3 regions of the Brevundimonas sp. EAKA genome follow, and region 2 is predicted to be linked to each of the others. Evidence: predicted binding sites of a transcription regulator. Region 2 holds the regulator's gene; each other region holds the start of a gene.

What was found. Region 2 encodes LexA, which represses DNA repair genes until DNA is damaged. Its sites were predicted from a motif close to ATGTTCNCNANNTGTTCT; they were not measured.
Region 1: recA (recombinase RecA) is a predicted target of LexA. The motif match lies at 859-876, and genes of this name have one in related genera.
Region 3: ER13_RS06910 (ImuA family protein) is a predicted target of LexA. The motif match lies at 4,917-4,934, and genes of this name have one in related genera.

Annotation. Positions count from the first base shown of each region.
Region 1 covers NZ_JMQR01000041.1:19,373-26,206, reverse strand. The annotation lists partial or broken gene ER13_RS18650 (peptidase M20) at 1-809, shown strand, start outside; gene recA (recombinase RecA) at 979-2,058, shown strand; gene ER13_RS07960 (3-hydroxyacyl-CoA dehydrogenase NAD-binding domain-containing protein) at 2,642-4,834, opposite strand; gene ER13_RS07955 (acetyl-CoA C-acetyltransferase) at 4,851-6,056, opposite strand; gene ER13_RS07950 (hypothetical protein) at 6,328-6,549, opposite strand; gene ER13_RS07945 (PQQ-dependent sugar dehydrogenase) at 6,610-6,834, opposite strand, start outside.
Region 2 covers NZ_JMQR01000023.1:19,772-26,605, reverse strand. The annotation lists gene ER13_RS05340 (aminodeoxychorismate/anthranilate synthase component II) at 1-363, shown strand, start outside; gene trpD (anthranilate phosphoribosyltransferase) at 380-1,417, shown strand; gene trpC (indole-3-glycerol phosphate synthase TrpC) at 1,414-2,208, shown strand; gene lexA (transcriptional repressor LexA) at 2,332-3,033, shown strand; gene ER13_RS05320 (ComEC/Rec2 family competence protein) at 3,014-5,122, opposite strand; gene gltX (glutamate--tRNA ligase) at 5,190-6,605, shown strand; gene gltA (citrate synthase) at 6,672-6,834, shown strand, end outside.
Region 3 covers NZ_JMQR01000033.1:20,404-27,237, reverse strand. The annotation lists gene ER13_RS06930 (ABC-three component system protein) at 1-136, shown strand, start outside; gene ER13_RS06925 (three component ABC system middle component) at 126-620, shown strand; gene ER13_RS06920 (DUF3732 domain-containing protein) at 624-2,681, shown strand; gene ER13_RS06915 (DNA polymerase Y family protein) at 2,694-4,214, opposite strand; gene ER13_RS06910 (ImuA family protein) at 4,129-4,887, opposite strand; gene ER13_RS06905 (SOS response-associated peptidase family protein) at 5,086-5,664, shown strand; gene ER13_RS06900 (DUF3363 domain-containing protein) at 5,678-6,834, opposite strand, start outside.

The DNA of each region.
Region 1 (6,834 bases), on a different contig from region 2:
TGACCTTGCGTCAGTTCGGCAAGGGGCTGAGCGGGGGCGTCTGGCTGCTGGCCGCCGGGATCGTCGTGGCCCAGGCGGTGCGGGTTCTGGCCGGGCCGGTCGGCGGCCGGATCGAGTCGGCCGAGACCTATTATGTCCTGCTGCGCCGCCTGCCCTGGATGGAGGCGGGCGTAGGCTTGGCCGTGCTGGGGGTGATGTTCGCCCTGCTGGCGGGGCGGGCCCTGATCGGGCGGCGTCTGCTGGCGTGTGTGATCGCCGCGGCGGCGGTTCTGGCCACGGGCCTGGGCGGGTTCGATCCGGTGGTGCTGGGTGCGGCCCTGGTCGCCGTGGGTCTGAGCCTGTGGCCTGGCGGCGAGGACGAGACGGTCTGGGGCGGCTGGCTGGGGGCCGTCGTCCTGGTGCTGATCCTGGGCGGGCTGGTTCAGGCCTTGGCGCCCGAGGCGGCCTTGCTGTTCGTCTGGACCGGGTTGGCGGCGGCCGGCGCAGCGGCCTTGGCGGCGGGGATCGGGGCGCGGCTGGAGCGGTGGGCCGCCCTGGCGCCCGCGGCGGTTGCCACCGGGGTCGTCGGCGGCTGGCTGGCGGGGCTGGGCCATTTCGTCTTCCTGGGCGTGGGGATGGACCAGCCAGGCGCGCTGGGCCTGATCGCCGTGCTGATCGTCGCCCTGGCCCGGCCCTTGGCCCCGGGTGGGGGAAGCGCGCGCCACACCCTGGCCGGGCTGGCGGCGGCCATGCTGATCCTGGGCTGCGGCCTGTCCCTGGCGGCCCGCCATGCCGAGCCGGCCGCTGAGGCGCCGGTCGCCGTTCCTTGATCCGTCAAAATCGGACGTAGGATTCGGATGTTCTCATCGGTTCCGGATGAGAACATCTTGTGAACTGGAACAAACCGTGCACATAGTCGGCCTCACAAAAACGGGGGCGGGTCCATGGCGGGTCTCTCCCAAGCTTCTGACGGGAATCATGGCAAGGGAGACGAAGGCAATGGCACAGGCGGCTTTGAAACTGGTGGGCAAGGAAGACGGCGACAAGCAACGGGCCCTGGAGGCGGCGATCGCTCAGATCGATCGCGCCTTCGGCAAGGGCTCGGTGATGAAACTGGGCAAGGGCGGGGTCGCCGACGTGATCCCCTCGGTGTCCACCGGATCCCTGGGCCTGGATATGGCCCTGGGCATCGGCGGCCTGCCGCGCGGGCGGGTGATCGAAGTGTTCGGCCCTGAATCCTCGGGCAAGACGACCCTGGCCCTGCACACCGTGGCCGAGGTTCAGAAGGCCGGCGGCACCGCCGCCTTCGTCGACGCCGAACACGCGCTGGACCCCGGCTATGCCCAGAAGCTGGGCGTGAACCTGGATGATCTGCTGGTGTCCCAGCCGGACACCGGCGAACAGGCGCTCGAGATCGTCGACACCCTGGTGCGCTCCGGCGCTGTGGACATCGTGGTCGTCGACTCCGTCGCCGCCCTGACCCCGCGCGCCGAGATCGAGGGCGAGATGGGCGACAGCCTGCCCGGCCTTCAGGCGCGTCTGATGAGCCAGGCGCTGCGCAAGCTGACCGCCTCGATCTCCAAGTCGAACTGCATCGTCCTGTTCATCAACCAGATCCGTCACAAGATCGGCGTCATGTACGGCTCGCCCGAGACGACGACAGGCGGCAATGCGCTGAAGTTCTACGCCTCGGTGCGTCTGGACATCCGCCGCACCGGCGCGATCAAGAACCGCGATGAGGTGGTCGGCAACACCACCCGGGTCAAGGTGGTCAAGAACAAGGTCGCCCCGCCGTTCCGCGAGGTCATCTTCGACATCATGTACGGCGAGGGCATCTCCAAACTGGGTGAGATCATCGACCTGGGCGTCAAGGCCGGGGTGATCGAGAAGTCGGGCAGCTGGTTCAGCTATGACTCGACCCGGATCGGTCAGGGCCGCGAGAATGTGCGCGAATTCCTGAAACAGAACCCCGACATCGCCGCCTCGATCGAGAAGGCGGTGCGGGCCTCGACCAGCAAGATCGCCGACGAACTGCTGGGCACGCCCGAGCCGGACGAAGGCCAGGATCTCGAAGGCTGACGACCGTCTCGCCTTCCTAGACACTCCGTCGCCCCAAGCGACCCGCCACCGACCCCGCGAGGGACGGCGGAGCGACCCGTCCGACCTCGTGTCGGGCGGGTCTTTTTTGGGATCACCATATCCGCCAGGCCCAGGCGGCCGAGCGTGGATTTATGCCGTCATTGGGCGAGATACCGGCCAAATAGTCCGACAAGGCTGTTGGCGACGATTAAGGCGCGCGCCAGCCAGACCGCAGCCTTGCTCCCGACCGGCACGTCTGGAGACGGCGCCCGACCCAGGATCCAGTAAATGACGAGACGACCACGCTCGTAACTGGCCAGGGACGAGGGCGGTTGAAGTCTATTTCCATGTCGCCTTGCGTCAGCCTCCAGGCGTCCAGCCAGGGGAAACAAGGTCATGGTGGCCATCAGGGTGGCGATCGATAGGATGAATTGAACAGCAAACATGGTGGCCAGTGAACGTTTGGATTGACCGCATCATATCGCGTGAACATGACACGCGTATGGGTTGCTGCGTGGCTATCTAACCAAAACGGGCGACCCGAAGGCCGCCCGTTCCGTCGTTCTACGATGTCCGCAACCGATCAGGCGGCGGCCTTCTCCGGGGCGAACTTGCCGTAGAAGGTCTCGTTCTTGGCCGCCATGTCGCGCAGCAGCTGCGGGACCTTGAACCGGTCGCCATAGGTGGCGGCCAGGCGGTCCGCCGTCTCGACGAACTGGGCCAGGCCGATGCCGTCGATCATGCTGATGGGGCCGCCGGTCCAGGGCGCGAAGCCCCAGCCCAGGATGGCGCCCAGGTCGGCTTCGCGCGGGTCGTCGATGACGCCCTCTTCCCAGCAGCGGGCGACCTCGACCGCCTGGCGATACAGCAGGCGGGTCTTCAGCTCGTCGATCTGGGCAAAGGCGGTCGCCTCCTCGGGCTTGTCGATGCCCTTGGTGGTCGGCGCCAGGTCGCTCAGTCCCTTCCAGATCGTCTTGGGCTTCTGATCATAGTCATAGAAGCCCTTGCCGTTCTTGCGGCCGTAGCGTCCGCCCTCGACCATCTTGGCGACGATGTCGGCGCCTTCCGACGGGACATATTTGTCGCCCAGGTCCAGCGCCGTCTGTTTGGCGATCTTGTAGGACAGGTCCAGGGCGACGTCGTCGTGCATCTCCAGCGGGCCGCGCGGCATGCCGGTCATGCGTCCGACGTTGTCGATCAGGGCCGGGCCGTAGCCTTCTTCCAGCATCGCCATGCCTTCCATCAGGAAGGTGGAGAAGCAGCGCGAGGTGTAGAAGCCGCGGCTGTCGTTGACGACGATCGGCGTCTTCTTGATCTTCAGCACATAGTCCAGCGCCTTGGCGATGGCGGCCTGACCCGTCTTCTCGCCCAGGATGATCTCGACCAGCATCATCTTGTCGACGGGCGAGAAGAAGTGGATGCCGATGAAGTCCTCGGGCCGAACCGAGGCCTCGGCCAGGCCGGTGATCGGCAGGGTCGAGGTGTTGGAGCCAAACACGGCACCCTCGGCCAGTTGGGCCTCGGCGCGCTTGGTGACGTCGGCCTTGATCTCGCGGCTTTCGAACACGGCCTCGACCACCAGGTCCGAACCCTTGATGTGGTCATAGTCGGTCGTCGCCGTGACCAGGGCCAGGGTGGCGTCAAACTTGTCCTGAGTCATCTGACCACGCGACAGACGCTTCTTCAGCAGTTCCTCGACATGGGCCTTGCCCTTGTCGGCGGCTTCCTGGGTCTGGTCGATCAGCACCGTCTCGATCCCGGCCATGACCTGCACATAGGCGATGCCCGCGCCCATCATGCCGGCGCCGAGGACCGAGACCTTCTTCGGATCGGACTTGGGCACGTCGGCCGGACGCACGGCGCCCTTGTCCAGTTCCTGCTTGGACAGGAACAGGCTGCGGATCATGGCCTGGGCCTGGGGCGTCATCAGGGTCTTGATGAAATAGCGGGTCTCGATCCGCAGGGCCGCATCCATCGGAACCTGGGTTCCTTCGTAGACGGCCTTCATCAGGTTCACCACGGCCGGATAGTTACCGTAGGACTGTTTGCGCAGCATGGCGTTGCCGACCATGAAGTTCTGGATGCCGGCCGGGTGATAGGGGCCGCCGCCGGGCAGTTTGAACGACTTGTCGTCCCACGGCTGCACGGCCTTGCCGCCGTTCTTGATCCAGGTCTTGGCGACCTCGACCGACTGGCCCTTTTCGACGACCTCATGGACGATGCCGGCGCCCTTGGCGTCGTTGGGGCGGAAGGACTTGCCTTCGCTCATCGCCATCATGGCGTTCTGGACGCCGACCAGGCGGGTCAGGCGCTGGGTGCCGCCGCCGCCGGGGAAGAGGCCGACCTTGATCTCGGGCAGGCCCAGCTGGATCTTGTTGTCGTTCTCGACCACGCGATAGTGGCAGGCGAGGGTGAACTCCAGTCCGCCGCCCAGGGCCAGGCCGTTGATCGCCGCCGCCACAGGCTTGCCGCAGGTTTCCAGCGCGCGGAAGGCCCCGTTCAGCTTCCAGCCGGCGTCGAAAGCCTTCTGCAGGTCGCCGCCGCCCGACAGGACGCCGCCGGCCATGTCGCCCAGGTCCGCGCCGGCGCAGAAGCCCGAGGCCTTGCCGGAGGTGATGACGGCGCCCTTGATGGACTCGTCGGTCTTGATGCGTTCGACCAGCTCGGGGATTTCCTTCATCACCGAAGAGGTCAGGGTGTTCATCGAACGGCCCGGCACGTCGAAGGCGATGACGGCGATGCCGTCGGCGTCGATGTCGATCTTGAAGTTTTCCATAGTCATTCGCTCCGGATCAGACGCGTTCGATGACGGTGGCGGTGCCCATGCCGCCGCCGATGCACAGGGTGATCAGGGCCGTCGACTTGTTCGAGCGTTCCAGCTCGTCCAGGGCGATGCCGGTGATCATGGCGCCGGTGGCGCCCAGGGGGTGGCCCATCGAGATGCCGCCGCCGTTCACATTCATCTTGGCGTGGTCGATGTTCAGGGCCTGCATGTAGCGAAGCACGACGGCGGCGAAGGCCTCGTTCAGCTCCCACACGTCGATGTCGTCGGGCGTCATGCCCAGCTTGCCCAGCAGTTTGCGGGTCACATATTCCGGGCCGGTCAGCATGATCGACGGCTCCGAGCCGATCGAGGCGCCGCCCAGGATCTTGGCGCGCGGCTTCAGGCCCAGGGCCTGGCCGGCTTCCAGCGAACCGATCAGCACGCCGGCCGAACCATCGACGATGCCGGACGAGTTGCCGGGGGTATGGACGTGGTTGACGCGCTCGACCTCGGGGTAGCGCTGGTTGATCACGCTGTCGAAGGCCATTTCGCCCATCATGGCGAAGGAGGGGTTCAGGCCGCCCAGGGTCTGCATGTCCGTGTTCGGACGAATGGTCTCGTCACGGTCCAGGATGGTCAGGCCCAGCTGGTCCTTGACCGCCAGAACCGAGTTCTTGAACCGGCCCTCGGCCCAGGCCTGGGCGGCGCGCTTGTGGCTCTCGACCGAATAGGCGTCCACGTCGTCGCGGCTGAAGCCGTATTTGGTCGCGATCATGTCGGCCGACACGCCCTGCGGCACGAAATAGGTGGGGAAGGCCGACGACGGATCGGTCGGCCAGGCGCCCATGTCCGAACCCATGGGCACGCGGCTCATGGCCTCGACCCCCCCGCCGACGGCGAAGTCGGCCTCGCCGGACTTCACCTTGGCCGTGGCCATGTTCACGGCTTCCAGGCCCGAGGCGCAGAAACGGTTGACCTGAACCCCAGCGGTATATTGCGACCAGCCGGCCGAGAGCACCGCCGTGCGGGCGATGTCGGCGCCCAGTTCGCCCACAGGGGTGACGCAGCCCAGGATGACGTCGTCGACCTTGGAGGTGTCCAGGTCGTTGCGGTCGCGCAGGGCCTCCAGAACCTGGGTCGCCAGGCTGAGGCCGGTGATCTCGTGCAGCGAGCCGTCCTTCTTGCCCTTGCCGCGCGGGGTGCGGACGGCGTCGTAGATATAGGCGTCAGCCATGGGCGTGAGTCTCCATTTTTGGCCCCTGCGCGCGGCGCCCGATGGGGATTGGGCGTCGCGCGACGGTCGGGGAAAGGACGGGTCTAAGCTCGAACGCCAAGAACCCTACGTTTACGTCAACGTCAAGTAATAAGCCGCGTGAACGGCCGCGGCGACGGGGCCGCACAAATCCAGATGGGGGTAGGTCGGAGGTCGCGCCAGACATTAAGGCGCGCACTAAGCCGGCCGCGACCGTCACGGTTGCGCGGGTCGGGCCGGCTCCGGTGGCCCGTCAGCGCGGCGGAATGCGGCTAGCGCCGCCCGTGATGCGGCAGGCGTATTCGGTCTCGGGTCGGCCGCTTTGCAGGCCGGTCGGGGTCAGAATGCCCTGACGCTCGGTGCATGCGGCCTCGAGCCGCTTGAGGTCTTCCTGATAGGTGTTCGCCTGGCCGGTCGAGGCGCAGGCGGTCATCAGTGGTGCAGTCATCAGGATGGCGAAGAAGAGGGTGCGCATGGTGTCTCCTGTCTTCCGAAACGCGTCGGCGTTCCGGTCCTGCCCCCCGGCGCAGCCAGACTACTGCGCGACCGCCAGCCTGACCAGCTTGCCGTCGTCCTCGTCGGTGATGGCCCAGACCGCGCCGTCCGGTCCCACGGCCACGTCCCGGACGCGTTCACCCAGGTCGGTCAGCAGCCGCTCCTCGCCGACGACGCGGTCATTTTCGATCACCAGCCGGGCGATATGTTTCTCCTTCAGACCGGCCACCAGCAGATCGCCGTCCCAGCCGGGGAACATGGGGCC
Region 2 (6,834 bases):
GGCGTCTGTCTGGGGCACCAGGCCATCGGCCAGGCCTTCGGCGGCGACGTGATCCGCGCCAAGACCCTGATGCACGGCAAGACCTCGCCGATCCTGCACGACGGCAAGAGCGTCTTCGCCGGCCTGCCCTCGCCCTTCACCGCCACCCGATATCATTCCCTGGCCGTGAAGCGCGAAACCCTGCCCGACTGCCTCGAAGTGACCGCCTGGACCGCCGACGGCGAGATCATGGGGCTCCAGCACCGCAGCCGCCCGATCCATGGCGTCCAGTTCCACCCGGAATCCATCGCCACCGAACACGGCCACGACATGCTGGCCAACTTCCTCGAGATCGCCGGCGTGAAGCGCCTCGCGGCCGCCTGATCGTGGCGGCCTGATCATGGCTGACGGGTTCAAGCCGATCCTCGCCCGCCTGGTCGAGGGTCACCCCCTGACGTCCGAGCAGGCGCACGACTTCTTCGCCGCCTGCCTGCGCGGCGAGCCGACCCCGTCCCAGGTCGCCGCCGCCGTCACCGCCCTGCGGATTCGGGGCGAGACGGTGGACGAGATCGCGGCTTTCGCCCAGGCCATGCGCGACGCCGCCCTGACGCTGGACCATCCGTACGAGGTGATCGACACCTGCGGCACCGGCGGCGACGGCCAGCACACCTACAACATCTCCACCGCCGCCGCCCTGGTCCTGGCCGGCGCGGGCCTGAAGGTCGCCAAGCACGGCAACCGGGCCATCTCCTCGAAATCCGGCTCCTCCGACGTCCTGTCGATCCTGGGCGTCAATCTGGCGGCCAGCCCGGATCAGCAGCGCAAGGCGCTGGACGAGGCCGGAATCTGTTTCCTGTTCGCCCCCGCCTATCACGGCGCCATGCGCCACGTCGGGCCGGTCCGGGCAGAGATCGGTTTCCGCACCGTCTTCAACCTGCTCGGCCCGCTGTCCAACCCGGCCCAGGCGAAACGCCAGGTCATGGGCGTCTATGCCCCCCGCCTGCTCGAGCCCCTGGTCGAGGTCCTGGGCCGGCTGGGCGCGACCCGCGCCTGGACGGTCCATGGCCAGGGCCTGGACGAGCTGGCCACCTCCGGCCCGACGGAAGTGGCGGAATGGAAGGACGGCGCCGTCCGCCGCTTCCAGGTCACGCCCGAGGACGCCGGCCTGCCGCGCGCCTCCATCGACGCCATCCGCGGCGGCGACGGCGAAGAGAACGCCGCGGCCCTGCGCGCCCTGCTGGCGGGTCAGACCGGCCCCTATCGCGACATCGTCCTGCTGAACGCCGCCGCCGCCCTCGTGGTGTCGGATCGGGCGACCGACCTCGCGGAAGGGGCCGCCCTCGCCGCCGCCGCCATTGACGACGGCCGGGCCGCCCAGGCGCTGGAGCGTCTGGCCCGCATCACCTCCACGCCGCTGGATACCGAAGACAAAGCATGACCGACGTCCTGGACCGCATCGCCGCCTACAAGCGCGAGGATGTCGCCGCCCGCAAGGCCGCGACCACCCAGGACGCCATCGAGGCCCTGGCCCGGGCCGCCTCGGCGCCGCGCGGCTTCCGCGCCGCTCTGGACCGGACTGTCGAGGACACCGGCCGCCCCGCCCTGATCGCCGAGATCAAGAAGGCCAGCCCGTCCAAGGGCCTGATTCGTCCTGACTTCGACCCGACCGCCCTGGCCATCGCCTACCAGGCCGGCGGCGCCTCCTGCCTGTCGGTCCTGACCGACGGCCCCAGTTTCCAGGGCGACGACGCCTATCTGGGCCAGGCCCGCACCGCCACGGCCCTGCCCTGCCTGCGCAAGGACTTCCTGGTCGATCCCTGGCAGGTGGCCGAGAGCCGGGCCCTGGGCGCCGACTGTATCCTGATCATCCTGGCCATGATCGACGATCGGCTCGCCGCCGAACTGCTGGCCGAGGCCGAACGATTCGGCATGGACGCCCTGATCGAAACCCACGACGAGGCCGAAATGGCGCGCGCCTGCGCCTTGGGCGGCGATCTGGTGGGGATCAACAACCGCTCGCTTCGCACCTTCGAGGTCGATCTGGAGGTCACCGAGCGCCTGTCGATGCTCAGCCCCGTCCGCGCCCTGCTGGTCGCCGAGAGCGGCATCTCCACGCCCGAGGACGTCGCACGCGTCTCCGCCGCCCACGCCCAGGCCATTCTGGTGGGCGAAAGCCTGATGCGTCAGGCCGACGTCGAAGCCGCCACGCGCAAACTGCTGGCCGCCTGATTCAACCCGACGCGCGCGGTGAAGCGACGCCGTTAAGTTGACATTAGGAAGGAACACTTACAGAACATCGTCAATGTTCACGGCCCGTTCCGATTCGAGGAAAGGGCTTATGAGGGCCTGGCGATGCTCACGCGCAAGCAGCACGAACTGCTGATGTTCATCCACGAACGGATCCAGGAGACCGGCGTCTCCCCCTCGTTCGACGAGATGAAGGAGGCGCTGGATCTGGCGTCCAAGTCGGGCATCCACCGGCTGATCACGGCGCTGGAGGAACGCGGCTTCATCCGCCGCCTCGCCCACCGCGCCCGCGCCCTGGAAGTGACCAAACTGCCGGAACAGGCCACCGCCGGCGCACCGCGCGGCCGGGCCGGCTTCAAGCCCGACGTCATCGAAGGCGGCGGCGGCGCGCCACGCCCCGCTGCGGTCTCGGCCGCCAACGACACCCGCGAACTGCCCCTGCTGGGCAAGATCGCCGCCGGCACCCCCATCGCCGCCATCCAGCACGAGCAGGAGCGCCTGTCGGTGCCCGAATCCATGCTGGGCAAGGGCGATCATTACCTCCTCGAGATCGAGGGCGACTCGATGATCGAGGCCGGCATCCTGAACGGCGATCTGGTGGTCATCCGTCGCGGCGACACGGCCAACAACGGCGAGATCGTCGTGGCCTTGGTCGAGGGCGAAGAGGCCACGTTGAAGCGTCTGCGTCGCAAGGGCGGCTCCATCGCCCTGGAACCCGCCAACCGCAACTACGAGACCCGAATCTTCGGCCCCGACCAGGTCGAGGTTCAGGGCAAGCTGGTCGGCCTCATGCGCCGCTATCACTGACGTCCGGATCCGGCTGACGCGCCCAGGGTCGATCCCCGCGCACGTCGGCCGTCCACACCGCCTTCCAGCGGTCCGATCCGTCGCGCCACAGCTCCACCGCCCCGCCGCGCGTGAAATCAACGCCGTCGACCACGAGACGGCCGTCGCATGAGGCTGGCAGGGCGACGACCGCAGCCCGCACGCTGACGACGGACGCCGCCCGACACAGGTCGGTCATCTGATCCGTGTCGGGCGCGTCCCGCCCCCACCACAGGGCGACCGGCCCGGCTTCCGGCGTCTCCGGCCGACAGGAAGACCGGTCGCACGTCCAGCCCGCCTCCGGCCGATCCGCCGTCGTCAGGCCCCGCCGCCGCGACCACAGATCGACGGCGAAGGCGCGCACGCCGGGCCGGATCACGACAGCCTCCAACTGGCGATGAAAGGCGGCGTTGGTCCCCCCGTCTCCGATCCAGAGATCCGGCGTCGGCGCCCTGGGCCAGACCAGAACCGCCGCCGCCAGCGGCAGGCCCAGCCACCTCAGCCGCCCCTGCCACAGACAGACGAACAACACCCCCAGAAAGGCGATGGGCAGAACATAGTCCGGCGCGCTAGCCACTGTCCGCACCGCGCCCGGCAGACGGGCGGTCCAGCCCCCGATCGCCAGCATCAGATCGACGCCCCACCCCGCCACGGACAGGAAAGGCCCGCCAAGGCCCAAGGGCTCCAACGCCGCTCCCAGAGCCAGAGCCGGCATCAGGACGAAATCCGCGACCGGCGCCGTGCCCAGATTGGCAAGAAGCCCGTACATGGCCGTGCGGTTGAAATGCTGCATGGCGAACGGCCCGGTCGCCAGTCCCGCCACGACGCTGGCCGCCACCGCCGCCGTCAACCAGCCGCCGAACCTCTGCGCCGCCACGATCGGCCAGGGCGCCGAAATCTCTCGCATCCGCTGCGGCCAGACCTCGACCAGGGCCACCAGGGCCGCCGTGGCCGCAAAGGACATCTGAAAGCCCGGCGTGACGATGGCCTCGGGCTGGATGGCCAACACCACAAAGGCCGCCACAGCCAGGCCATGCATCGTCACCGCCTGCCGATCCAGCAGTATGGCCAGAAAGGCGATGGAGGCCGTGATCGCCGCCCGCTCGGCCGGCGGCGGCGCGCCCGACACGACCAGATAGGCGCCGACCGCCGTCAGTCCGGCCAGGGCCGCGACCTTCTTGCCGGGAACCCGCAACGCCAGCCACGGCCAGGCCGCCACGCCCAGTCGGGCCGCGAAAAAGACGAAGCCGCCGACGATGGCCATGTGCAGGCCCGACACCGACAGAATGTGCGCCAGGCCCGAATCCCGCATCACGTCCATGTCCTCCTGGCTGATCCAGGTCTCATGGCTGGTGGTCATGGCCGCCGCGATCCCGCCCGTCCGCTCGCCCAACCGCGCCACAATCCGTTCGGCCAGGGCGTAGCGGGCGCTGTTCACCGCCATTTCCAGGCGCAGGCGCCACGGCGCCGACGGCAGGTCGAGCCGTCGCGTCTCCCCCAGGGCGAAGGCGATCCCGCCCATGCCCTGGAAAAAGGCGTTGCGGCCGAAGTCATAGGCGCCGGGGCTGGCCGGCGCGGGCGGCGGATTGAGAATGGCGAACAGACGGACCGCTTCGCCGGGCCGGGGCGGGTCGCCCCGCACCGTGGCCCTGAGCCGAACCGGCGTCTGGTCCGGCGCCAGCCCCCGAATCCAGACCGGCGCGACCACGATCCGCGCGCCCCTCTGGCCGGGGCTGTCCACATCCACCACCCAGGCCTCGATCACCGTCGCTTCGCCCAGGGCTGGAGCGATGGGCGCCGCCACCATCTCCGTGCGGATCTTGGCCGCCGCCAACCCTCCGGACAGACAGGCCAGCATCATCAGCGGCCAGGTCAGGCGCCGCGCCCATCCCCGTCGTCGCGCCGCCATCCAGCCCGCGCCGGAGACGATCGCCCCGAGCAGCAGCGGCCACAGGGCCGGCTCCGACCGCAGGGCGAAATAGATCGCCCCGCCTCCGCCAAAGGCCACCGGCGCCCACAGCCGCCATCTCAGCCTCTGCACCGCAGCCTCGTCCTCCAACCAGGCCCGCAATCGCGCGCCGGGGGTAGGCTTTGTCGTCTCGGGGCGTATAAGGGCCTCGCTTACGGACCCTTCCCCCATGACCTCACCTTCCTCGACTGTCGTCACGCGCTTCGCCCCCTCGCCGACAGGCTATCTGCATATCGGCGGGGCGAGAACCGCCTTGTTCAACTGGCTGTACGCCAAACGACACGCAGGACGTTTCCTGATCCGGGTCGAGGACACGGACCGCGAGCGGTCCACCGACGAGGCCGTCAAGGCCATCTTCGACGGGCTGAGCTGGCTGGAGCTGTTCGCCGACGAGGAACCGGTTTTCCAGTACAGCCGCGCCGACCGCCACCGCGAGGTGGTGGACCAGTTGCTTGAGACCGGCCACGCCTATCGCGATTTCACCACGGCCGAGGAAACCGGCCGACTGCGGGACGCCGCCAAGGCCGAACGTCGCGCCTTCGAGTCGCCGTGGCGCGACCGCGCGCCGACCGTCGACGACCTGGCCCTGCCTCACGTCGTGCGTTTTCGCCGCCCGCAATCCACGACCGTGACCGTGGCGGACGAGGTTCAGGGCGCGGTCAGTTGGTCGACGAACGATCTCGACGACCTGGTCCTTCTGCGCTCGGACGGGGCCCCGACCTACAATCTCGCCGTCGTGGTCGATGACCACGATATGGGCGTGACCCACGTCATCCGCGGCGACGACCACCTGAACAACGCCGCGCGCCAGAGCCTCATCTACGACGCCCTGGGCTGGATTCGGCCGACCTTCGCCCACATCCCGCTGATTCACGGCCCCGACGGCGCCAAACTGTCGAAGCGCCACGGCGCCCAGGCGGTCCATGAATACGCCGAAATGGGCTATCTGCCCGAGGCCATGCGCAACTATCTGGCCCGGCTGGGCTGGGCCCATGGCGACGACGAACTGTTCAGCGACGCCCAGGCGGTGGAATGGTTCGACCTGGCCGGCATCGGCAAGGCCCCCGCCCGGCTCGATTTCGACAAGCTGGCCCACGTCAATTCCCACTGGCTGCGTCTCGCGGCGGACGAACGCCTCGCCAAGCTGACCCTGGATGTCCACCTGCAACGCGGTCGCGTCATCGCCGAAGACGACGAGGCCAGGCTCCAACGCGCCATGCCCTTCGTCAAGGACCGCGCCAAGACCGTGCTGGACCTGGCCGACCAGACCGAATTCGTGCTGAAGAGCCGCCCCCTCGCGCTGGACGACAAGGCGCGCGTCCTGCTCTCGGGCGAAACCCTGGACCGCCTCGGCCGTCTGCGGGACCGGCTGACGCTGTTCCAGTCCTGGGATGTCTTCGCCCTGGAAGCCGAGCTCAAGAGCTTCGCCGAATCCGAAGAGGTCGGCTTCGGCAAGATCGGTCCGCCGGTGCGAACGGCCCTTACCGCAGGGTCAACTTCACCCGATATCGCGCGAACTTTGTCCGCTCTTGGGCGCGACGAAAGTCTCGGGCGCTTGGATGATGCGCTGCAACAGACTAAGTGATCACCCACAACCAAAAAAGCGGCCGACGCCTCCCCGCGCCTGGACGTGTGATGCAAAGGGGCATTCATGACTGAACAAGCCAAAACCGCCGGCTCGGCGACCCTGTCCTTCGAGGGCAAGACCATCGAGCTTCCGGTCCTTTCGGGCTCCACCGGCCCGGATGTCATCGATATCCGCAAGATGTACGCGGGTACGGGCGCCTTCACCTTCGACCCGGGCTTCACCTCCA
Region 3 (6,834 bases), on a different contig from region 2:
TGATCACCAGGAACCGCTGGATGGTCAGCCCTGCGGCGAGCTCTACATGACGTCCGGCCACTACCACCGCCTGGCAGACGAGAATCAGGTCTGGTGGGACCCTAACTATTCCCCGGAGCCCTCCGGTGAAGATTGATCACGAGGAACTGCTGGCCAGAAACCCGGCTCTGATGGCCAGCGCCTTCTGGCATGTCGCCCAGCGCCACGCCGGCAAGGCCCATGGCGCGCCGCCGATCCTGCCCATCTTTGTGGTCAGCGCCGCCCTGCTTCTTCACCGCGCGACGGTGGACAAGGTCCACGGCATGAATTTCGACAGCGGGTTCCTCAAAGCCGTCGTGGAGCGGCCCGACTTGCTCGCCGGCCTGCAACGCCGTGTGGAGGCGCATGCCGACACCGCGCTCAAGGCGCTGCAGGTGGGTGTCGCCTCGGGCCTTCTGATCCGCGAAGGCGGAGAAGGCTTTCCTCGCTTCAGGGCGATGAGCGGCGCCGATCTTCCGCAAGCTATCCGGGATCTCGACCCCCCGGTCTCTCACGTCCTGAGCGCCGCCAAGCGGCTCGGGACCTGGTTCGCCATGGACGGCTTTGAAGCCGCCCAGCGACAGCTGAACATCGAGTTCTGACCCATGAAGCTCTTCATCCGCGAAATCATCATCTGGCCGGAAGACGTTCGCTTCGAACCCCGGACGCTGACCTTCGACCCGGGCGCGGTGTCGGTGGTGACCGGATGGAGCGGCACTGGCAAATCCTCGATCGTCAACATCATCGACTATGTGCTCGGGTCGGGCTCCTGCTCGATCGCTGTCGGTGTGATCCGCAACGCGGTTTCTTGGTTCGGACTAACCATCGAAACCGACGCCGGCCTTATGAGGATCGCCCGCCCTAAGCCGGCGGCGCGTCAGGTGTCCGAGGAGATATGGCTGCAACAGGGGCCTGAGGTGGAGCAGCCCCTGCCCATGCGCCCGGCGGCGAACTCCAACGTCGCGCGTCTTAAAGCGCTGCTCGACATCTATTCCGGCCTGTCCAATCTGGCGCTCGATCCGGAGAAGGACAAAGGCTTCGGCGGGCGGGCGAGTTTCCGCGATCTGGCGGCCTTCAACCTTCTGCCACAACATGTCGTGGCCAATCCCTACACGCTCTTCTTCAAGGCGGACTCTTCGGAGCATCGCGAGACCTTGCGCCACGTGCTGCCTCTCGCTTTGGGGATCGTGACCAACGAAGACTTGGTGAGACTCCATCGCCTTCGGCTGCTGCGTGACGAATTACGCAAGGTCGAGACAGAGCTGCGGACCCGGCGCAACGCCATCGACAACTGGAGCGCAAACGCACGCGGCGCCTTCTTCCGCGCCCAGGAGCTCAGTCTCGTGCCGCCCGGAGAGCCGCCCGGAGACCTGCGCGGGCTGCTCTCGGTGCTCGCCGAGGTGGTCGCCGCCGGCGGTCAATCTGTCGCCGCTCCTGGCCGGGTCACGGCTGCGGTGACCCGGCTGGACGACATTCGTCGTCAGGAGCAGGCGCTCGACCAGAAGATCGGCGCCGAACGGCGTCGCCTACGCAAGCTGCGCAGCCTTTCCCGAGCGGTGGTCGACTATGCCGATGTGCTGGCTGAGCAGTCGGCGAGCGTGAAAGGTGTCGGCTGGTTCAAGGCTCATGTCGCGGGAGAGTCCTGCGTTCTGTGTGGATCGGACACCGAAGCGGCGAAAGACGCCCTGGAGGAACTGAACGACCCGATCGCTGAGCTGCAGAGCCTCTCGACTGGCGCGACGACCGCTCGGCCTATGGTTGATCGTGACCTTATCGCTGTTCAGGGCTCCCTGCTTCAGGCGGAAAACGATCTTCAGGCCCTGCAACGCACCCGACGCGAGTTCGAGGCGCAGGTCGATAAGGAACGCGGCCAGTCGCAGAGCCTGGAGAACATCTTCAGATTTATCGGATCGACCGAACAGGCCTTGCGCATGCTCGGGGATATCCAGGGTGACGAGGGTCTGGAGGCCCAGGTCGCCAAACTTCGCGGCGACATCCGGGATATCGAGCGGCAAGGCAACGACGAAGAACGCCGCCGCCGCGCTTCGGACGTCCATGCCCGTATCTCAAGCTACATCGTCCGCTTCATCGAGCATCTCGGGATCGAAGGCGCCGAAGGCCGGCCCATGCTCGATGAGCGCGAGCTGAATCTCCGGTTCGAACGCGAGGGCGCCAAGGGCGCGGATTTTCTCTGGGAAATCGGCAGCGGCGAGAACTGGATGGCCTACCATCTCGCCGCCCTGCTCGCGCTTCACGGGGTCTTCCTCAATCGTCTCCAGAACAATCCGGTGCCGACCTTCCTCGTCATAGATCAGCCGAGCCAGGTCTATTTCCCGAGCGACACCTTCGAACAGATCGTCACCGGCGAAGCCGATCTTGACGAGCCTGGAGAGTCGATTGGCGCCGCTCGTGGGCGCAAAGGTCGGCTCGGCGATCTGGAGAGTACGCGCAAGATTTTCGCGAGCCTCGCTCGCGCGCACGGGTCGTTCAACTCCCGCCTGCAGATCATCGTGCTGGATCATGCGGACCATCATGCATGGGGCGACATCGAGGGCGTCAAAGAGGTGGCCAACTGGCGCGGCGAGGCCGATTTCCTCATCCCCTCGCACTGGTTGGCCGACGAGGCCGCTCCCGACGCGCCCAACGAGGTGACCCCGGATTGACGCGACAATCGATCACCCGAACAGTCCATGGATAAACCAGGCTTGCGACCCCGTCCGACCATCTTCGCCGTCGCCAGCCCGGAACAACCAGAACCGCCGCCCCACCTCATCCTCAACCTGGAAGTAGTCACGAACGGCCCAGACCTCGGCGTCCCGCCGTCGCCATTCTCCGAATATCCTTTCAGGGCCGTCCGCGCGGACTACCCGACGCCGTACGCCTCGCCATGTGAAGTGGGTCGGGGGATTGTCGGGCAGCAGGGCCATGGTCTCGACGGGCTCGGGCCGCTTCAACAGGCGTGCGGGACGCGGCCAATCCGGCGTCCAGTCCAGAACCGGAGCGACAGAAAGGGGCGGCGCCTTGCCGACGGAGCGCTCGGGCACGTCGCTCTCGACCGGGACCAGTCGATACAGGCGCTGGGCGCCGATGCGGTTGGACAGCATATCGACGAGATCCGACAGGTCTGGCCCCTCGGTCTCGCCCAAGGCGCTCTTGCCCCACCGCCAATCGAGGGGTTCGGCCTGGACTGCGGACAGGGTCATGCGCTCGATGCCGAACCCCGGATCGATCTTTTCGATCCGGTCGGTCAGCAGGCGCGACAGCCGGGCCGCATCCCGGGTCGGTCGGGCCAGGCCCACCCTCTGCGCCTCGACCCGGTTGTCGACACGGACGCACAACCAGTCCAGCCGTCTGGCTCCCAGGCTCAGGATCTCCAACGCCGCGCACAGTTCCGAGGCGAGCGCCGTGACATGGCGCTCGAGGGTCTCCGGCGCGCCGATCGGCTCCCCGAACACCCGCGACACCGTCGGGATCTCCGGCGCCTCGACCGGGACGAGCGGCTCGTCCACACGCCCGTAGGCCTGGTCGATGCGACGGCCGAGGTCATGACCGAACCGGAGCGTGAGAGGCGCGCGAGGCCGATGTGCGACGTCGGCGATCCGGTCGAAGCCCATCCGGTGCAGATGCGCGATCAACGCCTCCGGAAGCCGCAGCGCCGCCAGCGGCAATCCTGCGATGGCGGCGTCGACGGCGTCGGCCGCGATCATACGGTGCGCGCGTCGGAAGCGGACCACGGCATGGGCGGAGCCATAGGTCGGACCGATCGCGGCGTCGGCTTCAATGCCTTCCTCCTTCAGGCGTAGGATCATGTCCGCCAGCATGGCGGCCTCCCCGCCCTGAAGGTGGGCGGCCCCGGTGGCGTCGATGGCGAGGCCATCCGGCGGATCGGGCTGGCAGACGGGGGCGTACCGGCGCATGGCCCAGACGGCGAGACGACCGAGCGCGGCCTCGTCGCCCGCCGGATCCGCCACCCGAACGTCGAGGCCGGGGATGAGGGCCTGAGCCTGGGTCGCCGCCATGCCGACGCGTGCGCCCTGGGCCAGCGCCGCCGTGTTGGCGGCGAGCACGATCCGACGGCGCCCGGACCGACCCGCGAGGATCAGGGGAAGCTCAGGCGGCGGCGCGACGTCCGCCAGTCCGCGTCGCAGACGATCGACGGACCAGTTCGGCAGGTAGAGCGAGACGACCCGTCTCATCACAGGCTTCCAAGGTGAAATCCGCGGCCTCGGCGCCGCGACAACGGATGAGTTCGACGAACCAGCGCGCCCGCCCCACGCCGGGCACGGGCAAGGGCGAGGAGGGGGCCGGGCTGATGCGCCAGCGCGTGGCGGAGGCGGTGTGCTGACCGAAGTCGGCGGCTTCCGAAGCCCGTCGCCATCGGCGCACCGCCAGACCCAGGCCGCCCGAGTCTTCGGCGGCCAGTTGCAGCCGTCGGGACGCGACGAGACTGAGGCGGGCGGTCTCGGCCACGACGGCGGCCAGACCGGGATGACGAAGGCCTTCCTCGAAACAGGCGAGAAGGGAAGGCTCGTCCCCGGCCTCGACATAGATCACCCGGTCCGGCCCCAGACCGGCCTGACGCAGGGCCGGTGCGAAGAGGTCGGGGCGGGTTACGCACCACAACACCTGGCCGGGCCGCCGGGCGGCGATGCCTGCGGCGAACAGGGCGGCTGCGGCGCCGTCCACGGCCTCCTCGCCGCCGCCTGCGATCTCATGAACGGCGCCCAGTGAAAGACCGCCGCTGGGGAGATGGCGATCGAGATCTTTCACGCCGAAGGGCAACACCCCGGTGGTGTTCCGGCCGCCCTGTTCAAGGGCGCGGATCCGATCGCGCAGGATGTCGAGCCCGGCAGGCAGGCGGGCGCGCATGAGAAGCCTCCTGTTCCCAAGGCTGATGAATGTTCCTGTAATGTTCTGGTTCTGTATGATGCGAAGAGTCAACCTTCGCTCATCTCTTATCCCCTTCGCCGGACGACCTGTGGACCGCGCGCCAGGACGGCCAGGGACGGTCGCCGCTGGCTTTTTCAGCGAAGTCGGCGATCAATGGGGCGGTAGACGGAGGTCCGCATGTGCAACGAGTATCAGCTCATCCTGCCGTTCGACGAGGTGATCGAGACCTTCAACCGAACCGGCGACCGTCTCGTCTTTCCCGGCGGCATGCCCAACTTCGGACCCATGGCCTCGATCCGTATCGGCGACCGGGCGCCCATCATCACGCGAGGCCCCGATGGCTCGCAGCTGATCGTGTCGCCCTGGGCCTGGAAGTCGCCACAGGGAAGACCCGTGTTCAACTTCCGATCCGACGGTCGATCCTTCGACGGCGTCACCCGCTGCCTGATCCCCACCGACGGCTTCTTCGAGTTCACCGATGCCGAGCCGGGTCAGAAGCGCAAGACCAAGTGGCGGTTCACCATGGCCGACGCGCCGATCTTCTGGGTCGCCGGCCTGGTTCGAGACGGCGCCTTCGCCATGCTGACCACCGAGCCGGGACCGGACATCGCCCCCTACCACGACCGCCAGATCGTCCTGCTGAGACCCGATGCGGCCCTCGATTGGCTGGACCTGCGCAAACCCGAGGCCGAGCTGCTGCGCCCCCTGCCGGAAGGCAGCCTGTCTGTCGAGAAGGTCTTCCCGGAAGCGGCATGAGTTCGGCAAATCGTCACCGACCCAGATCCTGACCCAGATGCTTGCCGCTGAGGACCTGGGCGAAGCCGCGCGCATCGAGCGAAAGCGTGACCGCTTTTCCCACGGTTGGCGGGGTCTCGCCGACACCCAGCCGCCCATAGTGTTCGGAGCCGTCAGCGGCGCGCACCACCACATAGGCGGAGCCGCCCAGTTCGTCGTGGAAGCCGGTCTTCACGACCTTGCCCTGGACCGGCGCCTTGCCCAGCTGTTCCGCCGACCGCGCGCCGTCAAGACGCCGTTGGTTGAGGGTGCGAATGACGTCCTTCGAGAGCTGCAGCCTCCGAAGTCGGGCTTCCATATCCGGGGCCAGCCGGAAGCGCCGCCCTGTTCGTTCGGCGAGGCCCAGGGTCTCCAGATGGCGCAACCGTCCCCGGGTCAGCGCCGTCCAGGCGTCAGTGCCCCCGATCCCGTCATCGACACAGCCGTTGTTGTCCGCAGCTGCCAGGAGACGGCGGTCGAAGGCGGTGAACCGGTCGGCCTCGGTCTCACGCCAGACCCGCCGTTCGGCGTCCTGACGGCTGAGGTCGCCGAGCCGCTCCTGGGCCACTTCCTGGGCCCGGGCGCGAAAGCCGTAGCCGATGTAGTCGCGCGGAATCACGAGGTCCCGGCCGTCGCTTCTCCGGCCGCGCACAAGCACATGGGCGTGCGGCTGGTCGGTGTCGAAATGGCAGACGGCGATCCAGTTCAGACCCGGTTCTCCAAGGTCGTCGGCGACCCTCGACATGACCTCCCTGGCGAAGCCCTGGAGGTCCGAAATCCGATCGCCGTGCTCGGGTGAAATGATGAAGCGAAAATGGTGCCTGTCCTTCGCCCAGCACTCCGTGGCGCCGGTCGGATCGACCCTCTCACGCACCGGTCCGAAAAAGGCCGCGCGCTCGCCGTCCTCGCCCGCGCCCATGCGGCCGAGATAGGCGATATGGGCGGCGAGCGCCGCGCCCCGGGCGAACCCCTTGCCCATGTGCCGGGACACCAGCGCCTTGACCGTGACGCGCTGCCGGACGTCGAGACGGAAGGGACGACCCGAGCGGTTCTGGGCCGCGCGCAGACACCCGGCGCGGTCCCCGTAGGCGAACAGGCGCGAGGCCGCGAGCCTCTGGAACATGGCGATCCGGACGCTGGTCTTGTCCGACT